DNA from 4 places in the Rhodoferax sp. GT1R46 genome. Region 2 is predicted to be linked to each of the others. Evidence: predicted binding sites of a transcription regulator. Region 2 holds the regulator's gene; each other region holds the start of a gene.
What was found. Region 2 encodes sigma-54, which starts transcription at its own class of promoters, with help from an activator protein. Its sites were predicted from a motif close to TGGCANGNAANCTGCTTT; they were not measured.
Positions count from the first base shown of each region.

Region 1: the regulator sigma-54 is predicted to act here: its motif matches at 4,594-4,611, upstream of glnK (P-II family nitrogen regulator).
Region 3: the regulator sigma-54 is predicted to act here: its motif matches at 2,077-2,094, upstream of nirB (nitrite reductase large subunit NirB).
Region 4: the regulator sigma-54 is predicted to act here: its motif matches at 5,361-5,378, upstream of urtA (urea ABC transporter substrate-binding protein).

Region 1 covers NZ_JBWMBC010000002.1:380,211-387,884, reverse strand. Annotated here, with positions in the region: gene AC097W_RS07280 (ExeA family protein) at 1-387, shown strand, start outside; gene AC097W_RS07275 (hypothetical protein) at 384-1,517, shown strand; gene AC097W_RS07270 (MFS transporter) at 1,554-2,783, opposite strand; gene AC097W_RS07265 (YifB family Mg chelatase-like AAA ATPase) at 2,879-4,444, opposite strand; gene glnK (P-II family nitrogen regulator) at 4,697-5,035, shown strand; gene AC097W_RS07255 (ammonium transporter) at 5,066-6,619, shown strand; gene AC097W_RS07250 (aldose epimerase family protein) at 6,747-7,613, shown strand; gene AC097W_RS07245 (SMP-30/gluconolactonase/LRE family protein) at 7,610-7,674, shown strand, end outside.
Region 2 covers NZ_JBWMBC010000002.1:93,883-101,556, forward strand. Annotated here, with positions in the region: gene AC097W_RS05825 (THUMP domain-containing class I SAM-dependent RNA methyltransferase) at 1-1,249, opposite strand, end outside; gene rpoN (RNA polymerase factor sigma-54) at 1,246-2,853, opposite strand; gene lptB (LPS export ABC transporter ATP-binding protein) at 2,863-3,651, opposite strand; gene lptA (lipopolysaccharide transport periplasmic protein LptA) at 3,660-4,280, opposite strand; gene AC097W_RS05845 (transporter substrate-binding domain-containing protein) at 4,449-4,997, shown strand; gene AC097W_RS05850 (putative bifunctional diguanylate cyclase/phosphodiesterase) at 5,016-6,866, shown strand; gene AC097W_RS05855 (tyrosine-protein phosphatase) at 6,855-7,601, opposite strand; gene AC097W_RS05860 (type I restriction-modification system subunit M) at 7,598-7,674, opposite strand, start outside.
Region 3 covers NZ_JBWMBC010000001.1:448,838-456,511, forward strand. Annotated here, with positions in the region: gene nirB (nitrite reductase large subunit NirB) at 1-1,852, opposite strand, end outside; gene AC097W_RS02165 (type IV pili methyl-accepting chemotaxis transducer N-terminal domain-containing protein) at 2,197-3,525, shown strand; gene AC097W_RS02170 (PP2C family protein-serine/threonine phosphatase) at 3,595-4,215, shown strand; partial or broken gene AC097W_RS02175 (bifunctional protein-serine/threonine kinase/phosphatase) at 4,408-4,791, shown strand; gene AC097W_RS02180 (RNA recognition motif domain-containing protein) at 4,859-5,248, opposite strand; gene AC097W_RS02185 (methyltransferase) at 5,512-6,120, opposite strand; gene AC097W_RS02190 (hypothetical protein) at 6,228-6,965, opposite strand; gene AC097W_RS02195 (sulfurtransferase) at 7,078-7,290, opposite strand; gene AC097W_RS02200 (sulfurtransferase) at 7,280-7,674, opposite strand, start outside.
Region 4 covers NZ_JBWMBC010000009.1:48,337-56,010, forward strand. Annotated here, with positions in the region: gene AC097W_RS17525 (hypothetical protein) at 1-143, opposite strand, end outside; gene AC097W_RS17530 (class I SAM-dependent methyltransferase) at 200-1,027, opposite strand; gene AC097W_RS17535 (tripartite tricarboxylate transporter substrate-binding protein) at 1,048-2,058, opposite strand; gene AC097W_RS17540 (BTAD domain-containing putative transcriptional regulator) at 2,155-5,358, opposite strand; gene urtA (urea ABC transporter substrate-binding protein) at 5,542-6,816, shown strand; gene urtB (urea ABC transporter permease subunit UrtB) at 6,896-7,674, shown strand, end outside.

The sequences.
Region 1 (7,674 bases), 290 kb from region 2:
CAGCGCATTACCTTCAGCGAGTACCTGGGCCCGATGCACGCCGACCGCGTGCCGGTGTACCTGGCCCACCGCCTGACGACGGCCGCCGTGGACGCCAACACCGATATCCAGATTTTTGAACCCGCCGCTGCAGCCGCCATTGCCCGCTTCAGCGCGGGTGTGCCGCGCCTGGTAAATGTGCTGGCCCATAAATGCCTGATGCTGGCCTATGGCGAGAATGTGCACCGCGTCACGGTCCAGCACGTGCGCCTGGCCGCAAAAGATACGCCCGGCGTGGCGGCGCCCGCACCCTGGTGGCGGCGGTTTCGGCAGTCCTGGAACCTGCGGCATTGGCAGCGCGGCCGGGCTGAAGTCGTGGTGGGCAGCAGTCCAAGGAGCAAGCCGTGAGTGTGATCAACAAGATGCTGCGGGATCTGGACCAGCGCCAGGCGGCCAGCCCGTTCCCGGCTGCGGCCGCTGCTCCCTTGGCCGATGCGGCGCTGCAGCGCGGCACCGCGCCGGTAGCACCGAATTTTGCTGCCCCAAAGGGTGAGCCAGGCACTCGGCGGTGGCTTTGGGTTGCGTTGCTGGGAGTGGTGGCTGTGCTCGCGGCCGCTGGGTGGTACTGGCAGAAACCCGTTGTGTCCATTGCGCGCGTGGAGGCACCTACTCCGAACACCGTGTCGCCCGCCACGGTTCCAGCGCCTGCAGTCGTGGCTGCTTCAGCACCAGAATCCGTGCCGGCAGCACAAGCTTCCGCGCCAGAGAGTCAACCACCCGCTGCAGCAGACCCAACCCCTTCCCAGTCGCTCGCCTCTGCTGTGGCGGCCGTTTCGCAGCCTATGGCTCTGCGCATGGACTCCAGGCTGGGGCTGCGCAACCTGCCGCGAACGCCATCGCCCTCCCCGGCCCCGGCCCCGGCAGCTCCATCTGTGGCGCCCACACCCGCTGTAGTAGCGTCCTCCAGAGCCCCACAGGTGACGGCGACCACAGCCTCCGCTGAAACGGTGCCAACGGCGCAACGCCAGCAACAGGCGGGCAGCGATGCGCTGTCCCAGGCACAGAGCCTGTGGAATTCCGGGTCCCGCGACACGGCGCTCGACTTGATGCAGCAATCGGTCTCCGCAGCAGAGCGATCTGTCAAAGCCGGTACCAGCCAGGCCGGTAACCCGGTGCTGCTGTCTCTGGTGCGGGAACTCACCAGAATGCAGCTGACTGAGAGCCGCTATGGCGCCGTGGCCGACTTGCTCGGTCGCCTGGAGCCGGTGCTGGGCAACCCGGCTGACTTGTGGGCGATTCGCGCCAACGCGGCGCAGCGCCTGGGGCGCCACCAGGAAAGCGTGCACGCGTACATGATGGCCTTGCAATCCCGTCCCGACGAGCAGCGCTGGCTGCTGGGCTCGGCCGTGTCACTGGCGGCATTGGGCCAGACGGCCAGTGCCGCCGAAATGGCCGAGAAGGCCCGCGCCGTCGGTGAAGTCAGCCGTGATGTACTGACCTATCTGCGGCAGATGGGCGTGCCATTGAAGGATAAATAAGGGCTGCAGCCCCCGTGGAATATGCGCAAGCAGCTACTATTTTTGTAGCAACCGGGTGCGCTGGGAGAACTGTTGTGCCAGCGTCAGCGCCGCCACTCCCAGCACGCTGAGGCCCAGCAGCATCCACAAGCCTGGGGTGTAGCCGCCCTGCGGACTCCAGAGCAAGCCCAAGGCCAGCGGTGCGGCGGCCCGTGCCAGCGCCAGGGGCACGCCCAGCGCCCCATTGAGCGAGGCCACATGCTCGCGGTTCACATATTCGGCAATCGCCCTGCCCTTGACGATGGTCAGCATGCCATTGCCGGTGCCCCACAAGACGACAAAAAGAAGCACCACCGCTATGTGGGCGCTCCCGGCCCAGGGCGCCACCAGCAAAGCCACCAGTGCCAGCGGAATCAGACCGGGGATCAGCCGGTTGGCCAGGTGCAAATCAACATGGCGCTCAAAGAAATACAGCAACAACCGCCCCAGTACCTGGATGACTCCAATGCTTGCGGGCAGCGCAATCACCCAGGCCTCGCTCAGGCCGTGCTCACGCAGCAGACTGACCATGTGGGCGGGCAATGCGACGGTGACGGCCATCATCAGCACCACAAAGGCACCAATGAACAGAAACGGTGCGCTAAAAACGTGGTGTGCCAGCCTGGATGCGGTTTGCGTGCCGCCGTGCGCGGGCGCGGAGCGGCGCCGGGGCGCGTTGCGCAGTTTCAAGAAATGCAGCGGCGCACACACCAGTAGATGCAGCACGCCCAGGTAGCCCAGCGCATGGCGCCAGCCGGTGGCATTCATCAGCCAGGCGGTTAACGGAATGAACACCGTGCTGGCCAGCCCGCCCAGAAACGTCATGGTGATGATGGCGCGGCGAAAGTCGCCGGGGAAGCGCCGAGTGACCACCGCAAATACGGGCGAGTACAAAACGCCGGCCATGGCAACACCCAGGCCCAGCCACACGGCGTAGAACCCGGCCAGGTTGCTCACCCAGCCGTGGGCCAGCAGGCACAGGCCGGCCAGCACTGACCCGGCGGTCATGACCTTGCGCTCATGCCCCTGGTCAATCCAGCGGCCCACCGGGTAAGCCATCAGCCCCTCGGCCAGCAACGCCAGGCTGAACGCCAGGGAGGACTGCGCCCGGCTGAGACCCAGCTCGCGTTCCACCGGCCCCATGATCAGGGTGAAGGTGTAGAACAAGCTGCCCCAGCTGATGAGCTGCCCCAGCGACAGCCAGCCGACCAGGCGCGGGTTGTAGGGGGTGCTTGGGGTGTCTTGCATGGGCATGGGTACGGGTCAATTATGGAGATTATCCAAGCAAAATCACCCGTTAGCCCCCGTGGAATATGCGCAAGCAGCTATTAAATTAGTAGCATTTATAAAGGCCGTGCCGATGTTCTGCGGTATTGCATCGCCTCGGCCAGATGGCTCACCTGGGTGTGTTGTGCCCCGGCCAGATCCGCAATAGTGCGGGCTACCTTCAAGGTTCGGTGCGTACCGCGGGCCGACCAACCCAGCCGGGCGGCGGCCACGTTCAAGAACTTGGCGGCAGCGTCGTCCAGCAACACATGCAGGTCCAGCTCCTGGCCTTGAAGCGCCAGATTGGTTTTGCCTTGCCGGTCCAGCGCCCGCTGGCGCGCCGCGGTGCAGCGCTCACGGATTCCGGCAGTGGACTCGCCCGGTGGGGCATTCAACAGCTCGGCACTGGGCAAGGCGGGCACTTCCACATGCAAATCAATGCGGTCCATCAAAGGTCCGCTGAGCTTGGACTGGTATCGGTGCACCTGGTCGGGTGTGCAGCGGCAGCTATGGCTGGTGGAGCCCAGATAGCCACACGGGCAGGGGTTCATCGCGCCAATCAGCTGGAACCGTGCGGGAAATTCGGAGCGCCGTGCCGCGCGGGAGATGGTGATGGTGCCCGTCTCCAGCGGCTCACGCAAAGCCTCCAGCGCTGCGCGGGGGAATTCGGGCATTTCGTCGAGGAACAAGACCCCATGGTGGGCCAGCGAGATTTCACCTGGGCGGGGTGGGGAGCCGCCGCCCACCATGGCCACGGCGCTGGCCGAGTGGTGGGGGCTGCAGGTGGGGCGCTGCCCCCAGCGCGCGATGGAAAACCGGCCACTCAAGGATCCAATAGCCGCACTTTGCAGGGCTTCATCGCACGACATGGTGGGTAACAAGCCCGCAAAACGGTGGGCCAGCATGGACTTGCCCGAGCCCGGTGGCCCGCTCAGCAGCACACTGTGGCCGCCGGCGGCGGCAATCTCCAGTGCGCGTTTGGCAGCGGCCTGGCCTTTGACGTCGGCCATATCGGCCCCATGCGCTTGCGCGACGGGCGGCACCTGGGATACCCGTGCCCATCCGTCATCTGCAGGGTTGACCTCATGGAGGCCCATCGCCGCCAGCGTGTCTTGCGAGGCGCCTGCGGGCACAAACTGGCGCACCACGTCCAGCAGATGCCGGGCACGGTAGACATGGGAGCCGGGCACCAGGGCAGCTTCTTCGGCGCTGCCGGGCGGCAGCACCAGGCGGGTTACCACCTTGCCGGTGTGCAAGGCCAGGGCGGTGGCCAAGGCGCCGCGCACCGGGCGAAGTTCGCCCGACAAGGACAGTTCCCCCGCAAATTCGTAGTCAGCCAGGCGCGTCCCGTCGATCTGGCCACTGGCCGCCAGGATGCCCAGCGCAATCGGCAAATCCAGCCGGCCGGAGTCTTTGGGCAGGTCGGCCGGGGCCAAATTCACGGTGATGCGCTGGTTGTGGGGAAAGGTGAGGCCCGCATTCTGGATGGCGCAGCGCACCCGCTCGCGGGCTTCCTTCACTTCCACATCCGCGAGGCCGACCAGGGTAAAACTGGGTAATCCGTTGGCCAGATGCACCTCGACGGTGACCTTGGCGGCTTCCAGTCCCAGCAGAGCGCGACTCTGCACCAAAGATAAGCTCATTCACAACTCTCCCAAAAACGGTGCGCAATATTGCGGTGCACAGGAATGCAAAGCACCAGCAAGGTGCATGCTGTATTTTTATACAGTTATCTTAACGCAAGCCGCAGTTTGTTGGTGGACAGAAAGAGATGTGGTTGGCAAATTGCAGTTGGCACGGAGCATGCTTATTCGAAATATCTCCCGATCTACTGGAGAAGCAGATCAGTCAGATCTGGTGCCTGCAACCCACTATTCATAAGCTGAGGTGAACACATGAAACTCGTAACGGCCATTATTAAACCGTTCAAGCTCGATGAGGTGCGAGAAGCCTTGTCCAGTATTGGCGTCCAAGGCATCACCGTGACTGAAGTCAAGGGCTTCGGTCGTCAAAAAGGACACACCGAGCTGTACCGCGGTGCCGAATACGTGGTGGACTTTCTGCCCAAAGTCAAGATCGAGGCGGCCATTGACGACGCCTTGGTGGAACGCGTGATCGAAGCCATTGAAGGTGCAGCGCGCACCGGCAAGATCGGAGACGGCAAGATTTTTGTCTACAACCTGGAGCAGGTTGTTCGCATTCGCACCGGCGAAACCGGCAACGAAGCCTTGTGACATCCCACTGATCAAGACTCAGGAAACATCATGAAAAAACTACTCGTATCCCTCGCTCTGGGTTGGGGCATCCTGACCGCAGGTTCCCTGGCACTGGCGCAAACCGCGGTTCCTGCGGAGGCTCCAGCGGCAACCGCATCTGCCGCCGAAGCCAAACCCGCAGACGCGGCTGTCCCCGCTGCTGCACCCATGGCTGCTGCAGCACCCGCCGCAGCTGAAGCTGCACCGGCCGCTGCAGCACCTGCACCCGTCCCGAATAAAGGCGACACCGCCTGGATGATGGTTTCCACCCTGCTGGTCATTCTGATGACTGTGCCTGGCCTGGCTCTGTTCTACGGCGGCCTCGTGCGCAGCAAGAACATGCTGTCCGTGCTGATGCAGGTCATGGTCACCTTCTCGATGATCGTGGTGCTGTGGTTCATCTATGGCTACAGCCTGGCCTTCACCGAGGGCAATGCCTTCGTCGGTGGCTTTGACCGGCTGTTCATGAAGGGCATCTGGGACAACGCGGCTGGCACGTTCGCCAATGCAGCTACCTTCAGCAAGGGCGTGGTCATTCCCGAGATCGTGTTTGCCGCCTTCCAGGCCACGTTCGCCGGAATTACCTGCACATTGATTGTGGGTGCATTCGCCGAGCGTATGAAGTTCGCCGCGGTGCTGATGTTCATGGTGCTGTGGTTCACCTTCAGCTATGCGCCCATTGCGCACATGGTCTGGTTCTGGGCGGGTCCTGATGCCTACACCAGCAAGGAAGTGGTCGACAAGCTCAATGCCACTGCCGGTTACCTGTGGCAGTCGGGCGCGCTGGACTTTGCTGGCGGTACCGTGGTTCACATCAACGCGGCCGTTGCAGGTCTGGTGGGTGCTTACATGGTTGGCAAGCGTATCGGCTACGGAAAAGAATCCATGGCGCCTCACAGCCTGACATTGACCATGGTCGGTGCGTCCCTGTTGTGGGTGGGCTGGTTTGGTTTCAACGCCGGTTCCGCTCTGGAAGCCAATGGCTTCGCTGCTCTGGCGTTCATCAACACCTTTGGTGCTACCGCTGCCGCTGTGCTGGCTTGGTCGATTGGTGAGTCCTTGCACAAAGGCAAGGCTTCCATGCTGGGTGCTGCATCCGGTGCAGTGGCCGGTCTGGTTGCGATTACACCGGCTGCCGGCAACGTCGGCATCGGCGGCGCGCTGGTCATCGGTGCAGTGGGTGGCTTTGCCTGCCTGTGGGGTGTGACGGGTCTGAAGAAGATGCTGGGTGCGGATGACACGCTGGACGTGTTTGGCGTGCACGGTGTCGGCGGTATCGTGGGCGCCTTGCTCACCGGCGTGTTCGCATCGCCTTCCCTGGGTGGCCCGGGCTACGTGGCGGATTGGGTTACTGCCACCGGCATCACTGCTGCGGATTACTCCATCGGCGCACAAGTGTGGATCCAGGCCAAAGCCGTGCTGACGACCATCGTGTGGTCGGGTGTGGTGTCGGTCATTGCGTTCAAGCTGGTTGACCTGACCATCGGCCTGCGGGTGAGCGAAGAAGACGAGCGCGAAGGCCTGGACATCACGTCACACGGCGAGACCGCTTACAACCGCTAAGACTGCGTTCCTGCGGGGGCCCGGTAGAACTTCGGTTCTTCCGGGCCTTTTTTTTTGGTAATCCCGGTGCACAATTTCACTTGTGCAGTGCGTTCCCGCCGGAATGCCCCAACCGAGACCCTTCACCATGACTTCCCCGCTGATCCTGCGCTGTGATGAACTGCTCTGCGAAATCAAACCCGAGCTGGGCGGCTGCATTGCCGGTTTGTGGCTGGGCAGTGATCCTGTGCTGCACTCCACCCGCGCGCAGGACCTGCATTCGGTGCGCCAGTCGGCCAGTTATCCGCTGGTGCCGTTTTCCAACCGGGTGGGGCATGCCAGCCTGCAGTGGCAGGGTACCGACCACCCGCTGGTCAAGAATTTTGAGCCCGAGCCGCATGCCATCCACGGTGTGGGTTGGGAGCGGCCCTGGGCGGTGCTGGAATCCAATGACCGGTTTGCACTCTTGTCCTACGAGCACAAGGCCGATACCGCCTGGCCCTTTGACTTTGACAGCTCGCAGGCCTTCAAACTGAGTGGTAACGCGCTGGAGATGGGTCTGAGCATCACCAACCAGTCCGCCGTGTCGGCGCCGGTGGGGCTGGGCTGGCATCCCTATTTTGAAAAACGCCCCAACAGCCATATTGCCTTTGACTCCACGGGCCGCTGGGAAATGGGTGCGGATAAATTGCCCACACAGCGTGTTGCCAACCCGGGTCTCAACACTGACTGCGGCACCTTGGCGGTGGACCATTGTTTTGATGGCTGGAGCGGGGTGCTGCACCTGCATGATCACGTCCTGCACACCCATGTCAGCTCCAACTTGAGTCGTCTGGTGGTGTTCACCACACCGGAGCGTGGCGACATTGCCATCGAGCCGGTCAGCCATGTCAATAACGCACTCCACCTGATGGCCCGCACCGGCGCCAGTGCGCAGGATCTGGGCGTGTGCATTCTGCAGCCCGGTCAGACTTTTTCATGCGAAATGCGCATTGAAGTGAAGCGTGCCCCATGAGCTGGCAAACCTTCAGCCCGCTTACGTACGCACTGGGTGAGTCGCCATTCTGGCATCCGCA
Region 2 (7,674 bases):
CAACGCCCGCACCCGCATCACCCACGGGCTTGGCGCGGGCCGCGCCCTTGACCATGTCGAACTTGAACATGCGGCATTCAATCGGGCCGTTCCACATCGGCACGCGGCGGGACTCTTTCAGGCGCATCTTGCTGGGCAATTTGAGGTCGGGCGTGAGGATCCAGCCGGTCCAGCCCGAGAAGTTTTTCTTCCAGTGCGTGGCCAGCTGGCTGAAGAATTCGCCGCCGTCTTCGGTATGCGCCTGCTCGCGCGCACCCGCACCAGCAATACCGCCGACTTCAATCCGTTCGCCGTAGGGCGGGTTGAGCAGCATCACCCCAGGCAACTCGGTTGGTGGCATGCGCTGCAGCGCATCGCCACCGCGAAACTCGATGACGTCGGCCACGCCGGCACGCTCGGCATTGCGCTGGGCAAAATCGACCATACGGTGCGACACATCGCTGCCGTAAATCAAGGCGCTTTGACCTGCAGCCGGCTTGACGACTGCGTCAGCCGCTTCTGATTTGATAGCAGACCAGACGTGTGCCTGAAACGGCAAATATTTCTCGAAGGCAAAGTGGCGCAGCGAACCGGGGGCGATGTTGCAGGCAATCTGCGCGGCCTCAATGGCAATGGTGCCGCTGCCACAGCAGGGGTCATACAGCGGCAGCAAGTCGCCATCGCCATCAGCCCAGCCACTGGCGGCAATCATGGCCGCGGCCAGGGTTTCTTTCAACGGCGCCTCGCCCTTGTCTTCGCGCCAGCCGCGCTTGAACAGGGGTTCGCCCGAGGTGTCGATGTAGAGCGAACAGGTTTCGGTGGTCAGGTGGGCGTAGATGCGCACGTCAGGCCACTGGGTATTGACATCGGGGCGCACGCCGTGGGCCTTGTCGCGAAAGCGGTCGCACACCGCATCCTTGATTTTGAGCGCGGCAAAATTCAGGCTGGTGAGCGGGCTGTGCTGCGCCGTCACTTCGACCTTGATGCTTTGTTTGGGTGTGAACCAGACCTCCCACGCCACATCGGCCGCCGCCCGGTACAGGTCCTGTTCGCTGCGGTAGTCGGTGTACGACAACTGCACCAGCACGCGCTGCGCCAGGCGGCTGTGCAAATTGAGCCGCATGGCGTCGCGCCAGGAGGCGCGGGCCATCACGCCGCCACGGCGCGTGAGCAGGTCCTCACCCTTCAAACCCGTGAGGTCGTGCACCTCGGTGGCCAGAAAATCCTCCACGCCCGCGGCGCAGGGGAGAAAAATTTGGAGTTGGTTCATAGGTCTTTTCTCAGCGACGCGGGCGCAATCTTGAGCCCTTCGCGGTATTTGGCTACAGTGCGGCGGGCGCAATCAATTCCCTGCTCTTTGAGCATCTCGGAAATCTGGTTGTCGCTCAGGGGCTTTTTCAGGTTCTCGGCACTGATGAATTGTTTGATGAGGGCGCGCACCGCCGTGCTGGAGGCATTGCCACCCGATTCGGTGCCCAGCCCCGAGCCAAAGAAATACTTCAGCTCGAATGTGCCAAACGGCGTGGCCATGTATTTGGCGGTGGTGACCCGGCTGATGGTGGATTCGTGCAGGCCCAGCTCATCGGCAATTTCACGCAAAACGAGGGGGCGCATGGCCAGTTCGCCGTGGGTGAAGAAGCTCTTTTGCCGCTCCACGATGGCCGTGCTCACGCGCAGGATGGTGTCAAAGCGTTGCTGGATGTTCTTGATGAACCAGCGTGCCTCCTGCAGGCGCTGCTGCAAGCCGGCGTAGCTGGCGGCGTCTTTGCCACCCCGGTGGTTGCGCAACACATTGGCATAAATATCGTGCACCCGCAGCTTGGGCATCACCTCGGGGTTGAGCATGACGCGAAACTTGGGCGTCATGCCCGGGCTGGTCTTCGCCACCGGCAGCACCAGCACGTCGGGCACCACAATATTGCGCTCCACATCCACAAAACGCCGCCCCGGCTTAGGCTCCAGCCGGCTAATCAGGGCAATCGCGTCACGCGTCTGCGCATCGGTGCCGCCGCAGCGCTGCATCAGGGTTTTGACGTCCCGGCGGGCGAGCAAGGTCATGGGCTGCTCACAGATGCCCAGGGCCACCGCCAGTACGGCCCGGCGTTCCGGCGACTCCGATTCCGCTTTGGCCAACGCCATGAGCGCGCGCAACTGCAGACGCAGGCATTCACCCAGGTCGCGTGCGCCCACGCCTACGGGCTCCAGGCTGTGAAGCAGGCCCAGTGCCACGGTGAAGTGGTGCACCAGGTTTTCGACCTGCTCTTCATCGTCCCCGGCCAGCCCGCGGGCCAGCTCTTCCAGTGGCTCTTCCAGGTAGCCATCGTCATTCAGGGACTCGATCAGAAAGCGCAGCGCGCCGCGGTCTTCTTCGCTCAGGCGCAGCCGCAATGCCTGGCGATGCAGGTGCGATTGCAGGGACTCCTGTGAGCGCGCCAGCTCGGTGGCATCCACGTCTTCGCCATCACCCAGGTTGTTCGCTTTGGCCTTGGCGTCGGTGCCCCATTCGCCATCGTCGGGTACCAGCTCGGTCGTGCCGTCGCCATCCCAACTGGGCTCATCGTCCGAAGACAGCGGCGTCGCTTCATCGTCTTTTGTGCTGCTAGCCCCCGTGGAATCTGCGTACTCAGCTATCGAATTAGGAGCATGCTCCATCTCGCGCTCCCCTTCGCTCACGGGCGTGTCGGCCTGGGGCAGACCGAAATCCTCACGCGGGGCCTCGTCCTGGGTTAACTCCAGAAACGGGTTCTCGTCGAGCATCTGCTCCACTTCCTGGCTGAGTTCCAATGTGGAGAGTTGCAACAAGCGGATGGACTGCTGCAACTGGGGCGTGAGCGCCAGATGCTGGGAAACGCGCAGTGAAAGACCGGGTTTCATTGCGCTGGCCTACATTTTGAAGTGTTCGCCGAGATACACGCGACGCACATCGGCGTTGTTCACGATCTCGGTCGGGGTGCCTTGGGCCAGCACCACACCTTCGCTGATGATGTAGGCGTGGTCGCAAATACCCAGGGTCTCGCGCACGTTGTGGTCGGTAATCAGAACCCCGATGTTGCGGGATTTCAGGAAATTGATGATGCGCTGGATTTCGATCACGGCAATCGGGTCAATACCGGCAAAGGGCTCATCCAGAAGAATGAAACGCGGACGTGTCGCCAGTGCGCGGGCAATTTCCACCCGGCGGCGTTCACCACCCGACAGGGCCAGCGCTGGCGAATCACGCAGGTGCTCCACCCGCAGGTCTTGCAGCAGGGCGGTCAGGCGCAGCTCAATCTCGGGGCTCTTGAGCGGCTTGCCTGCGTCATCGAGCTGCAACTCCAGCACGGCGCGCACGTTGTCTTCGACATTGAGTTTGCGAAAAATAGAGGCCTCTTGCGGCAGGTAACCCAGGCCCAGGCGCGCGCGGCGGTGGATGGGCATGTGCTCAATGCTTTGTCCGTCAATGGTGATTTCGCCCGCGCTGGCGCGCAGCAGGCCCACAATCATGTAAAACGACGTCGTCTTGCCCGCCCCATTGGGGCCCAGCAAACCCACCACTTCGCCGGTGCGCACGGTCAGGGAAACATCCTTGACCACCTGGCGCTTGCCGTACGACTTCTGCAGGTGCCGTGCTTCAAGCCGGCCAATGGCGGTGTCCGGCCCGGTGTCAGGGGTGCTTTCTGCGAATGGCTCCAGTAGCGCGGTCACTTGGGCGCGCCCCCCAGGGTGGTGGTGGAGCGCAGCGGGGGAATCGGCGTGGCCGGAGTGGGGGCCGCGGCGGCCCCCTCGGGTTTGGGTATCAGCATGGCGCGCACACGGCCGCTGGGCGCTGCACCGGCGGCCTTGCTGGCAGAACCATCCACAGTGAACATATCGGTGAGGTTTTCATAAACAATCAGGCCACCGGTGATTTCGTCACCCACCGTGGTGCCACGCAGGCGGCGTAGCAGGGCTTTCTTGATGAATTTGACCGTGTCTGCGCGGCTGTCGTACTCAATGGATTCGCCCTCGCCTTCAATGTATTCCTCCAGCGCCTCCCGCTTTTGACGGAAAAAGGCCAGCTTGTCGGCCGTGCCCGTCACCACGCCAAACTGGTAGCCCTCAGGGTCTTGGCGCACTTCAAGCCGGGCGCCCCGAATCACGATGGTTCCTTTGGTCAGGACGACATTCCCCGTAAACAGGCTGACCTGCTTCACGTCGTCGTACCGCAGCGCGTCCGCCTCAATGTTCATGGGCTTGCTGCGGTCCGCTTTTTCGGCCCACGACGAGGGCGCAAACCCGATACAGGTCGCCAGCAAAAACAGGAATAAATAGATGTTTTTCATAAAGGCACGAAACTTGCTCGAAAAGAGCTGTTGCCATTGTACTGAGAGCATGGCACGAATTGCGAGGCCGTCACGCTAATCTCACCCGTTGTGGCGGCGTTACGCAATAATTGCGTCGAAATGGCTCCAAACGCGTTTTTCAGGCTCGTCCGGCACCGTGCGCTTGTGATGCTGCTCTGCTGGCTGTGCAGTGCGGCAGTGCAGGCTCGCGAAGTGCGGGTGGGCGTCTATGCCAATGAGCCCAAGATTTCTCTGGGCGCCGATGGCCAGCCCTCCGGGATTTTTGGTGATTTGCTGCGCGAGATAGCCCGGGATGAAGACTGGACGCTCGTGCCGGTCGTGTGCGAATGGCAAGCCTGCCTTGAAGCGACGCAGGCGGGCCGCATTGATCTGATGCCCGATGTGGCTTTCAGCGAGCAGCGCGCCCAGCTATTCGATTTTCACAAGACACCGGCACTGCACAGCTGGTCTCAGCTATACCAGCGCAAGGGAACGGACATCCGGTCGCTTCTGGACCTGCAAAACTTGCGGGTTGCCGTTCTGCAAGGGTCCGTTCAGCAAGAGCACCTGGCCAGCCTGCTGGCCAGCTTTGGGGTTGCTGCGCAATGGGTGCCTGTTGGCAGCCTGCCCGACGGCTTCGCCAAAGTCGCATCGGGACAAGCAGACGCCGTGGTCGCCAACCACCAGTTCGGCGAGCTCCAGGCGCCGCGCTACTAGCTGGTGGAGACACCCATCATGTTCCAGCCCAGCCGCTTGTTTTACGCTGCGGGCAAAGGCCGCAATGCGGACCTGCTGGCTTCTATCGACCAGCATTTGCAGAGCTGGCGCGACAAGCCGGGGTCGGCATATTTCGACGTGTTGGCACGCTGGGGTGGCGAGCCGCCCCGCACGCTGGTCCCTGCCGCCTTGTGGTGGACCCTGTCGGCCGTAGGCGGATTACTGATGTTCGCAGTGGGATTTGTATTGCTTTTGCGCCGCCGGGTCGCTGAAAAAACCCGCGGACTGCGGGAGAGTGAAGACCGACTCGCCACCATCCTCAATAGCGTCGAGTCCCATATCTACATCAAAGACCCGGACCTGCGCTACACCTACGCCAACAGCAGGATGTACGAAGCCACCAACCGCTCCGAGGCGGATGTCGTGGGCCATGGAGATGCCGACCTGTTTGATGCCGCCACCGCAGAACAACTGCGCCGCAACGACCTGCGCGTGCTGGAGCGCGGCGAACGGGTTTCTGACGAGGAAATCGTCACCACCCAGGACGGCGCAAGCTCTCGCACCTACCTTTCAGTGAAACTGCCGCTGCGCCAGGCCGATGGCCGCATATATGCACTGTGCGGCATCTCCACGGACATTTCCGAACTCAAGAGAAACCGCGAGGCCATTCACCAACTGGCGTTTTACGACCCGTTGACCCAGCTTCCCAACCGCCGCCTGCTCATGGACCGCATGCAGCAAACCCTGGCAGCACACGACCGAACCGCACACGACGGTGCCTTGCTGTTCATTGACCTGGACAACTTCAAGGCCCTCAACGACACGCTGGGGCACGACATGGGCGACTTGTTGCTGCAGCAGACCGCCAAACGCCTGAAGGAATGCATCCGGGAACAGGACACTCTGGCCCGGCTGGGCGGCGATGAGTTCGTGGTGATGCTGCACGACCTGAGTCCCGATCTGCAGGAAGCCGCCCGCCAGGCCAACCTCGTAGCCCAGAAAATCGTCGTATCGCTCGCCGATCCCTATGTGTTGGGCAATGTGAACCACCAGAGCACGGTGAGTGTGGGAATTGCGATGTTCTCAGACCCCCACAGCACACTGGAAGAACTGCTCAAACGGGCCGACCTCGCCATGTACCAGGCCAAGACCGACGGACGCAATACCTTGCGCTTCTTCAACCCGGACATGCAGGCCCAGATGTCGGCCCGCGTGGCCCTGGAGGCGGATCTGCGCGAGGCGCTGGCCCGAAGAGAATTCCTGTTGCACTACCAGCCCCAAGTCGATAGCCAGGGCCGCCTGTTGGGAGCCGAGGCACTGGTGCGCTGGGCGGCCCAGCCGGCCATGGTTCACCTGTACATCTCGGTCAATGTGAGCGCACGGCAGTTCCGGCAACCTGATTTTGTGCAGGAGGTGCTGGATGTGCTGTCTGAAACGGGAGCGGCACCGTCGCAACTGGAGCTGGAACTGACGGAGAGCCAGTTGATTGACGATGTGGCGGGCGTCATCAGCAAAATGAATGCGCTGAAAGAGCGGGGGGTGCGCTTTGCGCTGGACGATTTCGGCACCGGCTATTCCAGCCTGAGCAACCTCAAACGCCTGCCGCTGGACAAGCTCAAGATTGACCAGTCGTTTGTCAGTGACCTGCTGAGTGATCCAGACGATGCCGCCATTGTCAAAACGGTTGTTGCGCTGGGCCGGTCGCTGGAGCTGGAAGTCATCGCCGAAGGCGTTGAAACCGGCGCGCAACTGGAGGCGCTTCGGGAGTTGGGCTGCCTGCAATACCAGGGCTACTTGCTGGCGCGCCCGGGTCTGGCTGAGGCGCTGGAGCGCTGGCGCATGCCCGATCAGACGGCCCTATCGGGCTGAGAGATACAGCTCCGCCAGCCGCGCCTGCTGCAGGGGGCCCAGCCCCAATGTCTGCTCCATATAGCGCGGTATACCCCCAAAATCTGCATCCACGGCATTCCATGCTGCCTGCAGAAAAGCCGCTTGCACGCCCCACAACACGTTGAGCACTTCCTGCGGCGCCTGCGTGGCGGGGGCATGGGGCACGGGATAGAAGTCGTTGCTCAAAAGGTAGTCCTGCATGACCACCGGACGCGGCACGCCCAGGGCCAGCAAAATCAGCGCGGCAGCGAAACCGGTGCGGTCCTTGCCGGCGGTGCAATGAAAGACCAGCGGCGCATCGTGCTCCAGCAAATGGCCAAACAGCGCGGCAAAGCGCGGGGCGTTGTCGTGCACAAACGCGCGGTAGGTTTGCTGCATCAGCCCCACCGTGTCCGAGGCCGTCAGCGGTTGCCCGGCTTCCATCCGGGCTTGAATCGCCTTGAGCACGGTGGGTTCCACCGGCAAGGAGTGCACGGCCACGCCAGGCAGCGCGCAGGCCAGCGGCGCGCGCTCTGCCACGCCCCGAAAATCGCACACCCGCGCCAACCCCAGGGCGGCCACCGCCGCCGTGTCAGCCGCCGTCAGATCAGCCAGATGGTCGGACCGGAAGATGCGGCGCCACACCACCGTGCGCCCGCCATGACCCGTGTAGCCACCCAGATCGCGGAAATTGGTAGCGCCAATGAGGTTGAGGGAGCGGGTAGGCGTGGTCATAGCTCAGCCACCTCGCCACCCAGGTCGCCTGCAATCAGCTTGAACTGCTCCAGCGCGGCTTGCAGGTCTTCCA
Region 3 (7,674 bases), on a different contig from region 2:
GCAAGTCGATGCGCTGCCCGCCCGTTACCTTGACGGTCGGTATTTTGTATTTGTCCACCGCGTCCGCGATGCGGCGCAGCTCGTCGGCCGTGGTCTCTCCCCCCCACATGCGGGGGATGACGCTGTAGGTGCCGTCCTTCTGGATGTTGGCGTGGCTGCGCTCGTTGATGAAGCGGCTTTGCGGGTCGTCTTTGGCCTCTTTGGGCCAAGTGGAAATCAGGTAGTAGTTAACGGCCGGGCGGCAGCTGGCGCAACCATTGGGGGTCTTCCAGTCCATGAACTTGAAGACATCGCCGATGGTCAGCAACTTGCTGGTCTTGATGGCGTCGCGCACGGCCTGGTGGCCGTGGTCGGTGCAGCTGCACATGGCCTTGGTTTTGGGCGTTGCCGAGTAATCACCACCCGCAGTGAACATCAGAATCTGCTCCACCAGACCGGTACATGAGCCGCACGATGCACTGGCTTTTGTGTGCTTGCGCACTTCGTCCAGTGTGAACAGACCTTTTTCCTTGATCGCCTTGCAGATGGCACCCTTGGTCACGCCATTGCAACCGCACACTTCGGCAGTGTCGGGCATGCTGGCGGCCTTGCTGTGGCCCTCATGGCCCACATCGCCAATGTTGCTTTCGCCAAACATCAGCTTGTCGCGGATGTCGGCCACGCTGCGGCCATCGCGCAGCAGCTTGAAGTAGTAGCTGCCGTCCACGGTGTCGCCATACAGGCAGGCACCCACCAGCTTGTCATCTTTGAGTACCAGCTTTTTGTAGACGCCGCCGTAAGGGTCGCTCATGACGATTTCTTCATAGCCCTCGCCCCCGGTGAAGTCACCCGCAGAGAACAAGTCGATACCGGTGACCTTGAGTTTGGTGGAGGTGAGGGAGCCGGTGTAGCGGCCAATGCCAAACATCGCCAGGTGGTTGGCTGCCACTTTGCCTTGTTCAAACAAAGGGGCTACCAGCCCATAGGCAATGCCGCGGTGCGCCGCGCATTCGCCCACCGAGTAAATGCGTGCGTCGGTCACGGTTTGCATGGTGTCGGTCACCACAATGCCACGGTTGACATGCAGACGCATGGCCTCTGCCAAGGCGGTGTTGGGGCGAATGCCCACGGCCATCACCACCAGATCCGTCGGGATTTCGGTGCCGTCTTTGAACTGCAGCGCCATCACGCGGCCACCCTTGCCGTCGTCCTGGTCGCCAATCAATGCCTGGGTTTGTCCGCCCATGAAGAAGCGAAGGCCGCGCTCCTGTAGTGATTTTTCCAGCATCTTGCCGGCAACCGAGTCCAGTTGGCGCTCCATGAGTGTGGGCATCACGTGGATCACGCTTACATCCATGCCGCGCAGCATCAGGCCGTTGGCCGCTTCCAGACCCAAGAGCCCACCGCCAATCACCACGGCGCGCTTGTACTTCTTGCTGGCATCAATCATCGCGTTGGTGTCGGCGATGTCGCGGTAGGCGATAACGCCTTCCAGGTCTTTACCCGGAATGGGCAGGATGAAGGGGTTGGAGCCCGTGGCAATCAGCAAGCGGTCGTATTCGGCGCTGATTTTTTCGCCAGCAGCGTTTTCTGCGTGCACCACGCGGCGCACACGGTCCACGCTGGTGACGGTCCAGCCAGCGTGCAGGGTAATGTGGTTGTCGGTGTACCACTCCCAGGAGTTGAGAACGATCTCGTCGAGCGTCTGCTCGCCGGCTAGCACCGGGGAGAGCAGGATGCGGTTGTAGTTGGGGTAGGGCTCGGTGCCGAACACGGTGATGTCATACAGGTCGGGCGAGATTTTCAACAGCTCTTCCAGCGTGCGAACGCCCGCCATGCCATTGCCGATCATTACCAATTTTGATTTCTTCATTGTGGGCACTCCAAATATCGATACGCCATGGCTTGAGCGCAGGCTGCAAGCCAAAAAAAGAAACAGGGGGTGTGCACCAAATAGGGGTCGACATGATGCTCACACCTGAGAACAGGCAAACCGGCTTTGCAGCCGATGTAAGGCACACCATTGCGTACGTCGCTGTACGCAGAACCCGCAGTGCTATCGCTAAGATTGGACGCTCCGTTACGCCCGCCACACTCTACGCAAGACCTGTGCCATATGATCAGCCGGGCTGGCATGCTGCACGGCGAGACCCCTGGCGTCTGGTGCGCGACTTGCATGCAGCAGGACGGGTTTTTCTCTCTCAAAATGTGTTTTTTATGACTTCTGCGTTGATCTATGTGAATGGCCTCCAAGGTGCCCCCATGTTGGCAGCCGATCTGGCGGCGGCTGGTATCGAGGTACTGGCCGTGGTGCAAGACCGCAGCAAATTGGTGCAGGCGGTGGCGCTCCATGCACCCGATGTGGTGATTTGTGATGCGCCACAGTCCGGTCCGGCGCTGTTTGCTGCCACCCAGGTGATTGTCCAGACCGCGCCATGCCCTGTAGTCGTTTTCACCAGCGACACCGACGCCGGCGCGATTGCCGAGTCCACCGAGTCCGGCATCCACGCCTATGTGGTCAACGGCTATGGCGCCAACCGCCTGCGCCCGCTGATTCACCTGGCCCAGGCCCGGTTTCGGCGTGAGCAGGCGCAGCGCGATGCCTTGCAGGACATCTCCGTGCGATTTGAAGAACGCAAGATGGTGGACCGTGCCAAGGGCATCCTGATGCACGCACGCGGGGTGTCGGACGACGATGCCTTCCAGATTCTGCGCACGGCCTCCATGCACACCAACCAGCGCTTGGGCCAGGTGTCGCAGCACATCATTCATTCAGCGCATTTTGCAGAGGCCGTGAACCGGTCGGGGCAGCTGCGCATGCTGTCACAGCGGCTGGTCAAGCTGCATTGGTTGCGGCTGGCGGGAGTCGATGCAGCCCAGTCCAGTGCCCAGTTGCAGGATTCAGTGCAGCGCGTCGATGGCAATCTGTCGCATCTGGGCAAAATTCTTTCGCAACCCACGTATGGCGACCTTCTGGCGCAAATCGTACAGACCTGGGCGCGGTTGAAGCCGGTGCTGATGGGCACCGTATCGCCAGGGCAGGCGGGCTCAGATACCGCTTCTTATACGCTGGCGGATGAGTTGGCCGAGCTTCTTCTGCAAGGCGCTGAGCGCCTCACGGCCAGTCTGGAGGGTGCCGGTTTGACGGCGCCGCTGAAGGTGCTCAATATTGCTGGGCGCCAGCGCATGCTCTCGCAGCGGTTCGCCAAATATGCCGTGTTGGCGGTGCTGGGAGCACCCAATGATGACCCGCTGGCGCAGCGCGCTGAGGCCGGCATGGCCGAGTCCAGGGCCGCTTTTGAGCAGGCCCTGACTTACCTCAATGGTTTGCCCCTGAGCACCTCCGAGATACGCAGCTTGCTGGAGGCCGCAGGCATTGGCTGGCTGCAGATGCTGGCGGCCTTCAAGGATGCACGGCGTGTGGCGGCCCCGGAGCAGTTGACCCGGCTCGAAGGCCTTGGCGCGGCCAGTGAAAAGCTGCTGGATGGGTTTGAGGCCTTATCGGCCCATTACGAGCGCGGCATGCACCTGCTGGCGGGCAGTTGAGCGATCGCACCGCAGCCTGATTTATTGCGATGCACCAAAAGTGGGTGCCAAACTTGCGTATCGTGGTGCATGGCATTTGAAATCGACATCGGCTTCGCCTTCGCCTCACAGGCGGGCAAAAAAGACCGCAACGAAGATTTCGTGGCCGCCATGCTGCCCGAGCCTGGCCAAGAGGCCCTGGGCGCCATCGCCGCGCAAAACGCGTGGCTGGCGGGTATCAACCACCGCCGCGCTCCTGTGGTGGGCCTCACGACCCTGACTGCGCTGGTGGTACGCGGTCAGTCCTATACGCTGGCCCACGAGAGGGACAACCGCGCCTACCTGCTGCGCGCTGTGGGTATTGAAGACCGGCTGGTGGTGGACTACAGCCAGGGCGATGTGCAGGTGGGAGACGTATTTGTGCTGCTGACCGACGGCGTACACAACAAGGTGCCGGCCAAACGACTCCCCGACTTTGCAAAACTGCCCGATGCAACAAACATGAGTGAAGCCCTGATTGAGCAGGCCCTCAAACACGGCAGCCTGGACAACGTCACCGCTGTGGTGGCGGACAACGGCATCAACATCGTTTACCAGGTCAGTGAGCTGGCCCCTGCGCAGGGTGCGTGCCGTGGCAAGCTGTATGCCATCAAAACCCTGCACCCCCAGCGCGTCCGCGATGTGGAAGAGCGCGCCATGCTGGCACACTAGGCCTGGCTGGCCACGCGCATGCAGTTCAGCCGTGCATCCAGCAACTTGGTGGCATTGGCGCAAGGCACAGCGGTATCCACATCGCCCAGCGGCTTTATCTTTTGTACGACTGGCATGCCGGGGAAACCCTGCAGCAGATGCTGGACCGCCACCACCGTTTCAGCCTGCCCCAGGCCGTTGGCGTGGCCACGCAGGCCGCGCGCGTTGGGCCTGGGCGTGGCCCTGAGCGGGCGCGAGCTTGAGGCGGCCCGTTTTCTGCATGCCGGCAGTCCCAGCTACATGAACCCCGAGTAATGGGTCTTTGCCATCCAAGCCAGCGTGGTAGACACCAGCTGCTGTGCGGCGGAAAAATCCCCTATGGCGATGTGCTGCCCTACCAGAGATAGACGTCAGCGCTTTGAGACGGCCGAAGAACTGCTGCTGGCGCTGGAGCGGGGGGCTGCGCGGCCCTTGAATGCACCGCAATCCACACCATTGCTGCAACGCGACCCCACGGCGGTGTGGAAACTTGCGTTGGGGTTGAGCCTGCTGTTCAATGTGATGCTGGTCTTCTGGTTGCTATTCCTGCCCAAGTAAGCCAATGGATTGGCGTAAAAAAAGGCCCCGAAGGGCCTTTTTTTGCTGGGATGAACCCGTTCGCTGCTTAGTAGCTGCTACGGCCACCGCCATAACCACCACCGCCAGAGCGATCACCGCCACCGCCGTAGCCGCCGCCGCCGGAGCGATCACCGCCACCGCCGTAGCCGCCGCCGCCGAATCCGCCGCCACTGCGGGGAGGACGAGCTTCCATCGGTTTGGCTTCGTTCACAACGAGACCGCGACCGCCGAATTGTTGGCCGTTCATGGCGTTGATGGCCGTTTGTGCTTGAGCGTCATCACCCATTTCCACAAAGCCGAAACCCTTGGAGCGTCCGGTGTCACGTTCCATCATGACCTTGGCACTGGTGACGGTACCGTGTTCGCCGAATGCTTGTTGCAGATCTTCGTCACGGAAAGAATAAGGCAGGTTGCCTACGTAAAGTTTGTTGCCCATGATAGGACTCCTAAAAATAACTTAAAACGCGATGGAGTCCAAAACCGAAAACAACAAACCAATGAAGACTTAAAGCAGACGCGAGACTGACATTCACCGCAAACCAGTGTTACTGATAACTCAGCAATACACCGTAGATGATACGCCATGCCTATTTTTCGCGAATTTATATTTGCATTGGCACCAGGAATCGTTGTTTGGAGGCTTGTGTGTTGCCACGTTCGTCACGCCAATACCCGGAGTAAGGGATGTATCGGCTATGGTCAACGGCCGCCCGTGCATTCGAGTTCGAATAACGGCACCTCGGCCTTGCGGCTCAGCCATACGCCGCCACCCAGTTCCTGGAAGCCCTCCGACAAGCCGCGCCGGTACAGCTGTGCCCGGTGGCGGAACAGGCGGGGGTCGGTCAGCTCTTCGTCGAGGGTGCCGCGCTCATAGTCCTCGCGCGCCACGGCTTCGACATACAGCGCGCCCCGGCTGAGCTTGCCCAGGTTGCGCAATGCAAGCTGCAGGTCTGCCGCACTCAGGTAGGGCAGCACGCCCTGGCAGATTACCAGGTCAAACGGCTGGTCGCACGGGTAGTCCACCACCGATCCGCGCTCCCACCCAAAGCGCCCGCACAGGTATTCGCTGTACTCCACACCGTGGTAACTGGCGTCTGGAAAGTGCCTGGCCACGGCACCCTGCCACAGGCCAATGCCGCAGCCTACATCCAGCACCCGCTTGACGGGCACGCGCAGGTACTTGAGGTAGCTGCACACGAAAGCGCCCAGTCGCTCAACATGCTCAGGGTCGACCACGCTGGTCTTCTTGTCGAAGTAATAGCGCTGGTAGTACGCCTCGTCAAACCATTGGTCACTTGCTGACTTCACGCCTGCTCCTTGTTGCTGGTGTGCCCGATCGCTGGGCATTAGTCGTGAGTATGGCCTAGGGTGTGTCGGCTGCCCGGGCATTGTCGCACCGGATTGCGACCCGCCGATCAGTCCGTCGTGCACCACCGACCAGAATTCGGGCACACAACGGCTGGTGCGCCGCCCATCCAGATTTGCTCTTCACCCAGTAGCGACGAGGTTGCAGAATCGTCGTCAAAGGTGACTTGGAGTGCGTGCGCAACATGCGCATCTTCGATGGGAAGCTCCCAGGTCAGGAACAGTTGAGTCCAATCCTGTTCGGGTGGAAAGTCGGTTACGGAAAAGCCGCTGCTATGGCGTTGAATCACGGCGTGAGGCTGGCCAGTGTCGAAAATTACAACCGTACCCCGGGTCAGTGGGATTCGATGACCTATGGATGGAAAATGCAAGTCCAAGCCCCTGTCCTCGCTCAGAAATAGATTGCAAAAGGCCGCTCCGCCATAGTCCGCACCATCGTGGTGGTAATTCGCTCCGCGGCAGACCATGAGGGCGACATCATTGGAGGCGGTTATTTCATGCAGCCCGAGTGCACGCATCCAATTGGAAACCGCCTGAACGCTGCACGCGTAGTCCGGCCAGCGCGCGCGGGCTCTTGCCAAGGGCAATGCCTCGACGATTCCGGGCTCCAGGTTCAATCGTGATATTTCCCTTTGCCAGTCTGCATGGAGACGGACCGGGGGCATGGGCACGTCGAGCCTGCCTGACAGCACTACTTCACTGACGCTTCGGCTGCGGATGGCATCGCCACTCCAAAAATAGGAAGTCAGGTCGTTGTGCACACGATGCTGTTTGGGATGAGGGCTCATCTGGGTCAGTGTAGTGAGGCTGGGGTTCCAAAAAAAGGCCAAGGATTAGTCGTCATGCTTTGGAGCCTGAATGGCCACCAGAACGCGCGCCTGATTTCCATTGAAGGGGCAGTCAATTGGATACTGCCTCAGTTCTCCGCGCGACCGGATTGCCGGGGTCCGCACTCCATTCGAACCAGCCGCCGTCATACACACTGATCTGCTTCCACCCCATGAGCCAGGCATAGAAAAACGCCAGCGGGGCGCGCCAGCCCGTGCCGCAGTAAAACGCAACCTGCTGGTCGCGGTGGATGCCCGCATTTTTCCACAGCGCTTCAGATGTCATGGGCTGCGCGCAGGGTGCCGTCGGCATGCTGGAAATCGCTCATGCTGTTGACATCACTGCCTTTGCCGGCATGACCCCAGCGCGCGCCCGCAATGTCGCCCACAGGCGTGATGTAGCTGTAGCCTGACGTTTTGCCCACGAATTCATTGCGGGTGCGAATGCTCGCCAATACCCCGTTGGTCTGTTGCAGCAGGGCCCTGGCCTGCTGCGTATCGATCAGGTAAGCCGGGTTTGTGGGAAAGGGGGCTCCAAAACAGCGGACCGCCTCAGGCATGCTGGGCATCTCGGTGGACAGGGGCAAGCCTGCCTGGCACCAGGCTGAAAAACCACCATCCAGCAGGCGCACATCCCGTACCCCGGCATACAGAAAAAAATGGGCCGCAC
Region 4 (7,674 bases), on a different contig from region 2:
ACATTGGTCTGCACGCACTGGTAATGGGGCGGTGGACTACTGGCAACGTAGTTATTGCAGAAAACGAGACTTGCCTGCGAATCGCCAGCGAATAATGCCAGCGCCAGGGCAGATGCAAAGAGATGCAGTTTGGTATTCATCATGATTACTCCTGAAAATTGAGGATCGGAATTGACAAAAAAGTGTGGTGCGGCTTCATCTAGGCCGACACAGCCGCAGAACACAGCAGCAGTTCATTGGGTCCTTCCCAGCCCGTGGCCGTGGAGAACGATTCCAGCTGGTGCGCCATGTCTTCCCATGCCGCGGCCTGTGCGCTCGTGGAAAGGGGTTTCAGAATCTCGATGATGGGCGACGCGGAGGTGCGAACAAATTCGAGGTAGTCCTTGCCCGTCGGTAGACGAAACGGGGCCGATACGGGTCGCACGTCGATGTCCGCGAATCCGGCTTTTTCCAGCTGCAATGCCAGCAGGCCAGGCTTTCCCAGACTCATTAGCGTGCCCGGTGCAAACGGGTCGCCAGCGGCCACTCCTGCGTGGCGCTGCGCTGTTCGGGCCAGGATGGCGATGCACGGGTTCGCCTGGGGGCTGGAAAACACCAGCGCACTGAAACGTCCCTGCGGCCGAAGCGCCTGACGGATTTCCTGTAACGCCAGAAGCGGAGACGTGCAGAACATCAGCCCCAGCCGGCAGACCGCTGCATCGAAGTGGGCGCCCGCCAGCCCGAGCGCTTGCGCATCAGCCACTTGCGTGCGCACCTGCGAAAAACCGGCTGTGCGCAGCTTGTCTTGCGCGAGTGCCAGGATGGCACCGGAGATGTCGGTTGCCAGTACCTCGCCGGTCGCGCCCACCCGGTGCGCGATATCCAGTGTCTGGTCGCCCGCGCCTGCGGCAACGTCGAGCACACGGGCTCCGCTGGCGATGCCCGCGCTGTCCAGCATCTCGGTGGTGGCGTCCTGCAGCCAGGCGTGGATCGCCGTGGTATGCCGATTCCATCCCTGTGCGGCCTCGTCCCAGGGATGGGGCTGCATTGAAGTTGGATTGGTAGCCATCATTCAGCCCGAATGCCCGTGGTGCGCATGACCTTCTGCCAGTAACGCTGCTCCACGGCGATGCGGTCCGCCAGCGCTGCGGGTGTACTGGCGCCTGCGACCATGCCGGCCTCGCCTAACGTGGTGATCAGGGGCCCATGCGCTGCCGACTGCCGAATGGACTGGGACGTGGTCTCCACCACGTTCGCCGGAGTGCCTCCGGGCAGGAAAAAGGCGAACCATTCGCGCATCACCACGTCGGGGAACCCTTGTTCGACGAAGGTGGCCACTTCCGGCATATACGCGCTGCGTGTTGCGCCTGAAGTGGCCAGCACCCGGAGCTTGCCCGTGGCGTGGTGCTGGCGCAGCAGGCCTTCCGGCAGGATCAGCATGGAGAGGCGGCCCCCCATCAGGTCCACGATGGCGGGAGGGCCGCCCTGGTAGGCGACATGTTGCGATTCGACTTGCGCTTCGCGAAAGAAGACTGCGCCCAGCAAGTGCGGCAAGGTGCCGATGCCAGGCGAGCCGCAATTGGCACGTGCCGGATTGCGCCGCGTCCAGTCAACCAAGTCGCGCAGAGTGACCACGCTGTCGGGTACGCCTGGGCCCACCGCCAGCCCCAGCGTGGTTTCCACTGCCATCGACACGGGTTTCAGATCGACCGCCGGGTCATAGGCGAGCTTGGCATAGAGATAGGGATAGACCGTGGCGATGGCACCCTGCGCGAGGAGGATTGTGGTGCCGTCAGGGCTGGCCTGCTTCAAGGCTCCCACGGCAATCTGGCCAGCGGCACCGACGCGGTTGTCTACTACCGCGCCGCCGGCAAATCGCCCTGCGAGTTGTTCAGCGTAGCGGCGCGCAATGATGTCGGGAATACTGCCTGCTGGCCCGCTGCAAAGGATCCGCAGTGACCCGGCAATGGGCTGCGCAGTGGCCAGTCGTTGGCCCCCCAGAGCGAACAGCGCGGTGAGCGTTGTGAGGGTAGTGCTGTGGCGAAGAAAGGCGCGTCGCGAAGTAGTGGGGTCGTACATGGGGTTCTCCAGTCATTGAACGGTGATGCCACGGTAAGGGCCACTCACCTAGAAATGACTTAGAGATTCGCAAACCCGCGCCGCAACCGGCCGGATTCAAGCTTCGCGGAGTGTCGCCGCGAGTGCCTCGGACTCGGCGGATGGCCGAATCCCCAACACCACCGACAACTGCTGGCGGCAGATTCGGTAGGCCTCATAGGCTTCGGCCCGCAGGCCCAGCTTTTGCAGGCAGAGCATGAGACGGCGGACCATGTCCTCGGAAAGTGGCTCGCGCTCGATTACCCGTCGGTACACCAGCGCCGCGCGCTCAGGTCGACCCTGGGCCTCCAGCAGGGCGCCCAGGGTGGCCATCTGGCGCACGAAAAGGGCCCGCAGGCGGTTGCGCGCCACCAGCACGTCGGGGTGACTGTCGTCACCCGCCAGGAAGTCGCCTTGGTACAGCGCCAGTGCATGGTCAACGATGCCCGCCACATCAACCGGTTCCGCTGCCGTTGTGAGCGTGTCCACTCGCCGCAAGCAGGTTTCCAGTTCTGCGACGTCGGTCCAGCAGGTGGCCGGGTTCAGGCTCAAGGCGCCCAACTGCAAAATGATATGGCGCTCACCGATCAGTTTGCGCAGGCGGTGAACCGCGTTGTCGAAGGAGTTCTGCGCCGCGTCGCCCATCATCTCGGGCCATAGCAATGCCGCCAGCCGATCGGCCCGAACCGCAGTACCACCCAGCGCGATCATGAGTTTCAACAAATCCAGCGGTTTGCGGCTTTCCTTACGTGACTGCGCCAGCGATTGCCCGTCGCACGCAATAGCAAAGTGCCCAAGGCAGCGGATTCGGATGGGCCAGGGCCATTGTTCGCCCGCGTTGGCGGGCGCGGGCAGCGCATGCCGGCGCACGATAGCCAGAGCGAGGGGTGCGTCGACACCGTGGGCCATGGCCAGTCCACACAGCCTGGACATGGTGTTGCCACAGCAGTACAGCAGAGGGCCGTAGTCGAACCCGTGCGCCCGGGACACCGCAAAGGCCCGGTGCAGGGCGTTGAGACAGCGCGGCAGGTCGCCCTGGCTATCGGCAAGGTGGGCCTCCACCAGCGCCTCAATCCAGTGGTGCCAGGTGCACACTGCATGGAACGGGTGGGCTACGGCCTCCTGCAGCATGACCTTCGCCTGGTCAAAACGGCCATTCTGCGTGGCGGCCACAGCGACGCCCAGCAATGCGATGTGCTCACGCAAGGGCCAACCGGATGCGCGCCCGCTGGTCAGCGCATCCTCCATGACGCGCAGGGCGGTTGGCCAGTCGCCGTCCAGCAGGGCCAGAACGCCGCGCTGAAAGCCATAGGTGGTGGCGTCGATCGGGCTGCCTGGAACCATCAGTGCTGCCGCCTCCTGGAGATGGGTGCGTGCCCGTCCCGCGTCCAGTGCGGCCAGTGCGGCCAGCACCATTAACAGGTGCGCTTTGGCCATCATGGCGGGTTGCCCGGCGGCCACGTCCAGCGCAGCCTGGGCATCTGCCAGGGCCTCGTCGACCAGACCGCGCAGCGAACGGATCAACACGCCCACGCCGTACCAGCGCAGCCGGGTCGCCGCAGCCGTGTGCTGCACTGTGCACATGCGGTCAATCTTGACCATGATGCGATCGAGCCGCGCCAGCTGGCCGGTCCACATCAGATAGGTCGCCAGCGAGCCCAGCAGGATGCGCTGGCTGGCGGCGTGCGGCTGGTCGAGCAGGGCTTCGGCCACATCCGCCAGTCGCGCGGTGAGCGGGTCTGCCGTTCTCCGGTTGACGTAAGCGGCCAGCAGTCCGGGCAAGACCCGCAGGTCGAGGTCCATGTCGGGCTGAACGAGGCGTTGCGCCAGATAGGCCGGCGCATGCGCGCTCAGAATGACGATCCAGGGCTCCAGCACATCCAGCCGGTCGCCGAGAAAGACGATGGCATCGGCCGCTGCGGCGGCCGTCTGGAACAAGCCCGCCGTATCTCCCACTGCATCGAACCCGTGCCGGGCCCGCTCCAGCTCGTTCAGCGCCAGTCCCGGGTTGGATGCGAGCTCACAAACGCCATGCCAGTAGTGCATGGCGGGCCGTTGCTGCAGGGTTGTTGGCAGGGCGAGAATCCAGTCCCGTATCGAGGCCGTGCGCCCTTGCGCCACGAAGTGACCGGCGTGTTCCTCCAGCAGCAGCGTGGCATCGTCCCATGCACTGGCGGCCATCAGCTGGGTGATCGCCACGTCGACCTGTCCGTGTACCGCTAGCAGCCGCGCTGCCCGAAGGTGCAAGGCCTGCAATGCATCTGGCGTTAGTGAGGCCGCCGCGTGCGCGCGCAGGAACTCTCCGAACAGGGCGTGAAAGGTGTAGACGGGTTCCGCGCCGGATCGCCGGTCGGTGAACAGGCTGCGCGCGGCCAGGTCAGCCAGCAACAGACTGGCTCGGGAATCCCCGCTGATGGACGCGGCCATGGCTGGCGTCGTACTCGGCAGGAACGCAATGCAGGCTAGCGTGGCGGCGTCACCCGGCGGCATCCTGGCCAGCACCTCACCTGCAAAGAATGCAAACAAGGGGCCGCGCGCCGGCCCGTTGCTGATCGCCTCGCTTGGCGTTGGCGTGCCACGTGCGGCCATGATCAGAATCATCGCGGCTGCCCAGCCGTCGGTACTTTCCTGCAATGCATCCGGCTGGATCGGATGCCCGTGAAGTGCCACCAGCGTCCGGGTTTCGTCAAGAGTGAAGCGCAAGTCTTGGGCGTCTATCAAGCCGAGCTGTTGCGCTGCCAGGGCACGCGTGAATGCGGCTGGCGGAAGGTCCCGGCTGATAAACGCCAGGTGGGCTGCAGGGGGCAGTTCGGCCAGCATGGCAGCCAGACCGGCGTGCAGTTGGGATGCGGTTGCGATCTCCTGCATGTTGTCCAGCACCAGAACCCAGGGTACTTCAAGCGTGGCAGCGAGGTAGCGCAAACAGCGACGGATGAACCCCGCAACGTCCCGCAGGTCGTCTGCAGTGGGTGCGGCGAGCCGCAGGCGTCGGCGGGGCACTGCGTCAGCCAGAGCGAGGTTCAGAAAATGCACAAACGCTGCCGGGTCCGCATCCCCTGCGTCGATCTGAAGCCACAGCGTCTGGATGCCGCGTGCTTCTAGGTAGGTGGCGACCAGTGTCGTCTTGCCGACCCCGGGCGGACCGGCAATCCAGACGCCAGGCGCTTCGAAGCGTGTGTCGAGCAGCGCGAACAGGCGCTGGCGATCAAACACACGGCCCAGCCGAGGGGGCATGAGCTTGCCCAGTACGGGCTGTTTGCGGTGGGAACCGGCGGTTGGCATCTTGGCATGGTAGTTCCACGGGGCCCTCGTGACAAGCCGCCGTCTCTGGCCGACCTTGTACGCCACTCGGCGTATTTCCCCAGCGGCATGGCTTCCCTACAGTTCATTCATCGTGTCGCAAAAGCTGTTTTGGCAGCCAGCGCACCACGACTTACGAACTGTTCACCAACCGGAGAAGCACACATGCAACGCGTTAATTCACGTCGATTCACACTCAAGGCGCTTACTGCCGCCGTCGCTCTGACCACCTTGTCGGCAATACCGGCATATGCCGCTGACACCATCAAGGTGGGCATTTTGCACAGCCTGTCCGGCACCATGGCCATCTCTGAAACCGTGTTGAAAGACACCGTGCTGATGGCCATTGACGAAATCAACGCCAAGGGCGGCGTACTGGGCAAGAAGCTCGAACCCGTGGTGGTGGACCCAGCAAGCAACTGGCCCCTGTTCGCTGAGAAAACCAAGCAGCTGCTGACGCAAGACAAGGTCGCCGTCATCTTCGGTTGCTGGACCAGCGTGTCGCGCAAGTCGGTATTGCCAGTGGTTGAAGAAATGAACGGCCTGCTGTTCTACCCCGTGCAGTACGAAGGTGAAGAGCTGAGCAAAAATGTGTTCTACACCGGTGCCGCGCCTAACCAGCAGGCCATTCCGGCTGTGGATTACCTGATGAGCAAAGAAGGCGGCGGCGCCAAGCGTTGGGTATTGCTGGGAACCGACTACGTCTACCCCCGTACCACCAACAAGATTCTGCGCGCCTACCTCAAGAGCAAGGGCGTGAAAGACACCGACATTGACGAAAAGTACACCCCGTTTGGCCACAGCGATTACCAAACCATCGTGGCGGACGTGAAGAAGTTTTCCGCCGGTGGCAAGACCGCCGTGGTGTCCACCATCAATGGTGACTCCAACGTGCCTTTCTACAAAGAACTGGGCAATGCCGGTCTGAAGGCCAAGGATGTGCCCGTGGTGGCGTTCTCTGTGGGTGAAGAGGAGCTGCGCGGCGTGGACACCAAGCCGCTGGTGGGTCACCTGGCTGCATGGAACTACTTCATGTCGATCAAGAACCCAACCAATACCGAGTTCATCAAGAAGTGGTCTGACTACGCCAAGGCCAAGGGCATCGCCGGTCACAAGGACAAGCCTATGACCAATGACCCGATGGAAGCCACCTACATCGGCATCAACATGTGGAAACAGGCCGTGGAGAAAGCCAAGTCCACCGATGTGGACAAGGTCATCGCTGCCATGGCCGGCCAGACCTTCAAGGCACCCAGCGGCATCATGAGCAAGATGGATGACAAGAACCACCACTTGCACAAGTCGGTGTTTATTGGTGAGATCAAGGCAGATGGCCAGTTCAACGTGGTGTGGAAGACGCCGGGCCCTGTGAAGGCCAAGCCATGGTCCCCTTACATCGAAGGCAACGACAAGAAGCCTGACGAGCCGGTCGCGAAATAAGGCAAAAAGCGGGGAGTGACAGCCGCCATCGCTTCAACAGCGGTGGCGGCTTGTTTCAATCACTTGAGGAAACTGGCGCATGCCAAAACGAATACACCAGCGGTTGTTGCTTGCTATTTTATTGATAGCTACCCACGCTTACGCATTGACGGCTGACGAGGCAAAAGCCATTGCAATTGGCGATGGCGATGCCCGCATTGAAGCACTGCGTGCATCCATAGCCGGTGCCGACGACAAGACGGCCCAATTCATCCAGGCACTGTCTGATGAAGCGGTGAAAGTGGTGGCAGGCAAGCCTGTGATTGTGAAAGAAGACAAGGCCATCGATCCGGTCACCGGCACCGAGGCCACCTTGCCCGAAACCGCTGAGGACGTGATGAACAACAACCGCATGCGCGGTGAGATTGATACCGCGCTGGCGTCACTCAAGTTGCTGTCCGCTGACGCGATGGTGAGACGCGACGCCGTCAAAACCCTGCAGGGTGAGGTCGATGAGAGCAAGCTGCCCTTGCTCGACAAAGCCTTTGCAATGGAGAGCGTTCCCGATATCAAGGACCAGCTGGGACTGTTGCGCGCTGCCGCCATGCTCAGCAGTGCGGACAAAGCCAAACGGCTGGATGCCGCCACCCTGTTGGCCCAAAGCACGCAGGCCGCAACCAAAACTCTCCTGATCGAGCGATTGAAGATCGAGGCCGACCCAGGCGTGAAGAGTGCCCTGCAACTCAGCCTGAGTCAGGTGGAGTCACGTCTGGCCTGGGGCGACCGTCTGGGCGCCATTTTCAGTGGCATCAGTCTGGGAAGCATATTGCTATTAGTGGCGCTGGGACTGGCCATTACCTACGGGCTGATGGGCGTGAT